2 regions of the Cetobacterium sp. 2G large genome follow, and region 1 is predicted to be linked to the other one. Evidence: riboswitches for the same ligand, from Rfam matches in the RefSeq annotation. Region 1 holds a riboswitch; the other holds the start of a gene.
The links. Region 1 has a riboswitch for S-adenosylmethionine ahead of metK (methionine adenosyltransferase). Riboswitches for the same ligand answer to the same signal wherever they lie in the genome.

Region 1 (3,432 bases):
TTTGTCAATAGTTTTTTAATTTTTTATCTCTTCCCATTCTTTTTCTTTAAATCCTATTAAAACCTTGTCTTTCCCTATAAGTAGCGGTCTTTTTACTAACATTCCATTAGTTGATAGAATATCTAAAAGTTCATCTTCATTGTTTTGAGCTACTTTTTCCTTTAAGTTCATCTCTCTATATAGAATACCACTTGTATTAAAAAACTTTTTTATTGGCTGACCACTTAAAGTAATCCATTTTTTTAACTCCTCTTTTGTTGGTTTATTTTCAACAATATGTCTTGACTCAAAATCCACTCCATTTTCTTCTAGCCATTTTTTTGCCTTTGCACACGTTGAACATTTAGGATAATTTACAAATAAATATTTCATAATTCACCTCTCCTTTTCTTTTTTTATAGCTTAACACTAAAATAAAAAAAAGGGAAGTACATTCTTCCCTTTTTTCGTATAGTATTATCTGTTTAAATATTTTTTTAACTCTTCAGCTTTATTTACTCTTTCCCAAGGTAAATCTAAATCTGTTCTTCCAATATGTCCAAAAGCTGCTAAATCTTGATAATTAAAGTTTCCACTTCTTAACTCTAAATCTCTTTCAATTCCTCTTGGTGTTAAATCAAATACATTTTGAACAGCTTCAGCTAATTTAATTTCATCTACTTTTCCTGTTCCAAACGTTTCCACTTTTACAGATGTTGGCTCAACTACTCCAATAGCATATGATAATTGAACTTCACATTTATCAGCTAAGTCTGCTGCAACAATATTTTTTGCTACCCATCTAGCTGCATATGCAGCTGATCTATCAACCTTTGAAGGATCCTTTCCAGAGAAAGCTCCTCCTCCATGTCTGAAAAACCCACCATAAGTATCAACAATTATTTTTCTTCCAGTTAATCCTGTATCTCCATGTGGTCCTCCAATTACGAATCTTCCAGTTGGATTTATATGATAATTTTTTACTTCTTCTGCATTTAAGTTATATGCTTCTAAAACTGGCTTTATTACTAGCTCTTTTACATCTTTATGAATTTGCTCTTGAGTTACATCTGGATTATGTTGAACTGAAACTACAACAGTATCTACTCCTACAACTTTTCCATTCTCATCATAAGCTAATGTAACTTGAGACTTTGCATCTGGTCTTGCCCAAACTAACTCTTTTGATCTTGTTAATCTAGTCAATTTTACAATTATTTCTCTTGCTAAAACTAATGCTAATGGCATTAACTCCGGTGTTTCTTTTACAGCTCCACCAAACATTATTCCTTGATCTCCTGCTCCTCCTACATCTACACCCATAGCTATATCAGGAGATTGAGAATGAATTGCATTTAAAACTCCGCAATCTGAATCAAATCCCATTCCTTGTTTATATCCAATTTCATCTATTTTATTTCTAACTATATCTTGTATATCAATATAAGTTGTTGTTGTTATCTCTCCTCCTACAACAACTTGTCCTGTTGTACAGAAAACCTCACAAGCTACTCTTGCTGCTGGATCATTTTTAATACATGCGTCTAATACTGCATCTGATATTTGATCTGCTATTTTATCTGGATGTCCTGGTGATACACACTCCGAAGTAAAGTAAGTTAAATTTTTCATTGTTTCCTCCTAAATATTAATCAAAAGAGATAAAAAAAGCCTTTTATCTCTCCAGAAAGATAAAAGGCTTTATGCTCTTATAAGTCATCTTTCTGGAATTAGCACCACACCTCTAAGGTAGGTTGCTGAAACGTCATAGGGCCAGTCCCTCAGTCTCTCTTGATGATTTTGTTTTTTTTGTAACTAAATTATATATTATTTGTATTATTTAGTCAATATTTTTTTATTTTTTCTCTTCAATTAATGTTAAATTAACCATTTTATTAAAGATTGTAGCTATATAATTAAGCTGTGATAATCTATTATTTTTTATAACCTCATCTTTGTCCATTACCATTATAGATTCAAAGTATCTATTGATAATATCTTCAGTTGATAAAAGTACATTTAAGTATCCTATATAATTTTTAGCAACTAACATCTCTTTTGCATCTCTTGCAACTTCTTGAGATTTATCAAATAGTTCTTTCTCTATCTCTTCTTTTAAAAGATTAGGATCTACCATAACTCCCTCAAATCCTTTAGAGATATTTCCAACTCTTTTCATTAATGAAACTAAGTTATTAAAGCTATCCATTTTTGTAAATTCATCAACTGCTTTTATTCTTAATAAAGTATCAACTAAGTTATCAAAACTCTTATCTACAACTGCAGATACAATATCCTTTGAATATCCCATTTCTGTAAATACATTTAATGCTCTTTGCTTAAAGAACTCCATTACTTCATTTAAAACTTCAGCTTTATCTCTTTTTAATACTCCTGCAGCAGCAAGTGTGTCTAAAGCTCTTTCCACTAAAGCCTTTAAAGAAATATTTAAATTTGAATCTAAAACAATATTTACAATACCTAAAGCTGCTCTTCTTAAAGCAAATGGATCCTTAGAACCACTTGGAATTATTCCAACACCAAAACATCCACAAAGAGTGTCTATTCTATCAGATATTCCTGCTATAATTCCTTCTACACCTTTTGGTAAAAGATCTCCTTGATATCTTGGGTAATAGTGTTCTTCAATTCCCTTTGCTACTAACTCAGACTCTCCTGATTTTAGTGCATAGTCTGCTCCCATAAATCCTTGAAGTTTTGTAAACTCTTTTTCTCCAATCATGTTAGAAACTAAATCAGCTTTTGCTAGTAAAATTGTTCTATCAATAGTTTCTTTTCTAGTTTCCATTCCTGTAGCTTCTATTAAATAATCTGCTATTTTTTGAGATCTTTCAATTTTGTTATATATAGTTCCTAAATCTTTTTGGAATACAACTTGTTTTAATTTCTCCACATTTTCTACTAGAGGCTTCTTTAAATCTTCGTGGTAGAAGAATCTTGCATCAGCAAGTCTCGCAGATAAAACCTTCTCATTTCCTTTTCTAACTTGTTCAGAATCTTCAATACCATTTCTAATTACAACAAATTTAGGTAAAAGTTTTCCTTCTAAATCTAAAATAGGAAAATATCTTTGGTGAACTTGCATAGATATAATTAAAACATCTTGGGGAACTTCTAAGAAATCAGAATTAAATGTTCCAACTATTGGATATGGATATTCAACTAAGTTTGCAACCTCTTTTAATAAATCTTCATCTACTAAAACTTGCTCATTAGAATCCTCACATTTTTCTTTTATAAGTTTCTTAATTAAGTTCTTTCTCTCTTCAACATCTATAATTACATTATTTTCTTTTATTTTTTCAAAATATTCATCAATAGTAGAAACCTCAAAATTACTTCCAAAGAATCTGTGCCCTCTAGATGCTCTTCCACTTTTTATTCCTTCTATTTCAAAATTTACTATTTCTCCATCTACTAAAGCTAAGAACC
Region 2 (3,432 bases), on a different contig from region 1:
ATATACATTAGCAGTAGATAGAGGAAATGAGAGAATATCTCACTTATATGATACATACAATCCAGGAGTTTTAGCAGCTATTAAAGCAGCAATAGATGGAGCTCATGAAGGTGGAATCTCTATATCAATGTGTGGAGAGTTTGCAGGAGAAGCTAGAGCAACAGCTTTATTATTTGGAATGGGATTAGATGCATTCTCAATGTCAGCTATTTCAGTTGCAAAAGTAAAGAAAAATATAATGGCTATCGATAAAGCTTCAGCAGAGGCGTTAGTTGAAAGAGTAATGTCAATGAGTACAACAGAGGATATATTAGCAGAAATAGACAAATATAATGAAGAGCTATTAGGATAATACTTTCTAAAAAAGGTGAAACAATGTTTCACCTTTTTTTGTTTTTAGAGTATACTATTGTAAAAAAGTAATAGGGAGGGTGTTATGGGATTAAAAGATTTTAAAATAAAAGTTTCTAAAGAAAATATTCTACATAACTATCACTATTTAAAAAAACTTAGAAATAAAGAGATAATAGCTGTTGTAAAAGCTAATGCTTATGGGCATGGAATAGAAAATATAGTTAGATTTTTATCAGAAAATGGTTGTAAATATTTTGCAGTAGCTAGAGAGTGCGAAGCTGAAAAAATATTAAAGTTAAAAATAGAAAACATAAATATTATTATTTTAGAAACAATAGATGAAATAGAAATTTTAAAAAATAATAAAAATATTCATATGGTAATAAATAGTTTTAAAGATCTTTTAAATCTTTTAGATAAAGGAGTTTCAACACAACAATTACATTTAAAATTAGATTTTGGATTTGGAAGAAATGGAATTTTAGAAAAAGACTTTTTTAAACTAAAAGAGCTAATAAGAGAAAAAAATTTAAAATTTAAGGGTCTTTGTACCCATGTTTTTGCTGCAGATTATGATGATATGATTTTAATAGAAAAAAGATTTTCTCAGATGTTAAAAGAGTTAGGAGATGAGAGATTTGAGATTATTCATATGCAAAATAGTGCTGGAGTTATTTCAATAGAGGGTGAATTTTGCACTCATATACGGTGTGGAACTATTTTATTTGGACTTCAAGAAATAGGATACTATGATCCATGTATAAAAAGAGCTTTTAAGCTAAATGGTAGAATATTAGATATAAAAGATATAGATGATTTAAAATATATAGGATATGAAAAAAAAGAAAATTTAAATATAGGAAAATATAGAAAAGTAGCAAAAATTCGTTTAGGTTATGGAGATGGCTTTTCAAAAAGAAGTGAAGGTATTATGTCTATAATCAATAATAAAAAGTTTAAAATAGTTCATATTAGTATGGATAGTTCATTTATTTTAGTTGATGATTCAGTAAAAGAAGGGGATAATATTGAAATATTTCATGATTTAGAAGAAAGTATAAATCATTTAAAAGTTCCTCATTATGAATTTTTATCTTGTATAAATGACAGAATAAAAAGAGAATTAATATGACTATAAACAAAAATAAAATTTTATTTTAAAAAAATATTGACATTTTTTTTCAAATAAGATATTATACAGCAAACCATCAAGAGAGACCGAGGGACTGGCCCGATGACGTTTCAGCAACCTACCATTATGGTGTGGTGCTAACTCCAGATAGATGGGAGAAGTAGAAGTCTTGTTTACTTACTCTCATCTTAATTAAATATTAAGATGGGAGTTTTTTTTATACGGGAGGATAAAATGATTACTTTAGAAAGAGTGAATAAAATTTATAATAATGAGTTTCATGCTGTAAAAGATGTTTCTTTAAAGATTGAGAAAAGTGAAATATTTGGAATTATTGGATTAAGTGGAGCTGGAAAATCCTCTTTAATAAGATTATTTAATGGGTTAGAGCCATTGACAACAGGAAAAATAGAGATTGAAGGAGTAGATTTATCAAAACTTTCAAAAAAAGAACTATTAAATAAAAGAAAAAAAATTGGAATGATATTTCAACATTTTAATCTATTAAAATCTAGGACAGTTAAAGAAAATATAGCATTTCCTTTAGAAATTGATGGTTGGTCAAAAGTAGAAATTGATGTAAGAGTTAAAGAACTTTTAAAGTTAGTAGAACTTGAAGATAAAGAGGAATTTTATCCGACTCAACTCTCTGGAGGACAAAAACAAAGAGTTGCAATAGCTAGAGCCTTAGCTAATAATCCAGATATTCTCTTATCAGATGAAGCAACATCCGCTTTAGATCCAAAAACTACAAAGTCTATATTAAAACTAATTAAAGATATTCAAAAAAAAATGGGATTAACAGTTGTCTTAATAACTCATCAAATGGAAGTTATTAGAGAGATTTGTGACAGAGTAGCTGTTATGTCAAATGGTGAAGTTGTAGAAACTGGAAAAACATATGAAATATTCTTAAGTCCAAAAACAGAGATTACAAAAGAACTAATATCATATGTTCCACCTCAAGAAAAAGAGGAGATTGATTACATAAAAAAATCTGGAAATAAAGTTATAAAATTAATGTTTTTAGGCTCAGTAGCAGGAGATCCTATATTATCTAAAGCTGTAAAAAAGTTTAATATAGATATAAATGTCTTAGGTGGCGCAATTGATCTTTTATCAACTATGCAGGTAGGACATTTAATGGTTGAATTAATAGGGGATATGGATAAACAAAATGAAGCAATAGCTTGGTTTCCAAGTTTAGATGTAGGAGTGGAGGTTATTTACGATGGTATTTAATATGTTAATACAAGCGACGATAGAGACAATATATATGGTTTTATTATCTGCTGTGGTTTCATTAGGAATAGGATTTCCTTGTGGAATTTTAGCAGCAATTACATCAGATGGACATATATTTGAAAATAAGGGAATAAATAGAATTTTGAATGGAATTATAAATATAACAAGATCATTTCCTTATATAATTTTAATGATTTTATTATTACCACTATCTAGACTTATAATAGGAACGACAATAGGAAGTACAGCAGCAATAGTTCCTCTTTCTATATCGGCAGCTCCCTTTGTAGCAAGAATAGTTGAAAATTGTGTTTTAGAAGTGGATAGAGGAGTAATAGAAGCAAGTGAAAGTTTAGGAGCTAATAATTTTACAATAATAACTAAAGTAATGATTCCAGAATCGTTACCATCTCTAATCCAAGGAATAACACTATTAGTTATTAATTTAATAGGTTTATCTGCAATGGCTGGAGCTATTGGTGGTGGTGGACTTGGAGATTTAGCTATCAGATTTGGTTATAATAGATTTAAGTTAGATATAATGATTTATTCGGTTTTAATTATTATAGTTTTAGTTCAAGGAGTTCAATTAATTGGAAATTTAATATCAAATAGATTGAAAAAAAATGGGAGGTAGTTATGAAAAAATTAGTTTTAGTATTAGGTTTATTAGGATCAGTTATAAGTTTTGGGGCAAAATT

Region 2: it holds a riboswitch for S-adenosylmethionine, as region 1 does, so the genes downstream of both, H5J23_RS02485 (methionine ABC transporter ATP-binding protein) here and metK (methionine adenosyltransferase) in region 1, are expected to answer to the same signal.

The regions. Positions count from the first base shown of each region.
Region 1 covers NZ_JACHTH010000005.1:362,835-366,266, reverse strand. The annotation lists gene H5J23_RS04550 (arsenate reductase family protein) at 16-372, opposite strand; gene metK (methionine adenosyltransferase) at 457-1,611, opposite strand; SAM riboswitch class I at 1,693-1,780, opposite strand; gene glyS (glycine--tRNA ligase subunit beta) at 1,835-3,432, opposite strand, start outside.
Region 2 covers NZ_JACHTH010000003.1:270,529-273,960, reverse strand. The annotation lists gene ptsP (phosphoenolpyruvate--protein phosphotransferase) at 1-352, shown strand, start outside; gene H5J23_RS02490 (alanine racemase) at 437-1,486, shown strand; SAM riboswitch class I at 1,557-1,644, shown strand; gene H5J23_RS02485 (methionine ABC transporter ATP-binding protein) at 1,721-2,728, shown strand; gene H5J23_RS02480 (methionine ABC transporter permease) at 2,718-3,368, shown strand; gene H5J23_RS02475 (MetQ/NlpA family ABC transporter substrate-binding protein) at 3,371-3,432, shown strand, end outside.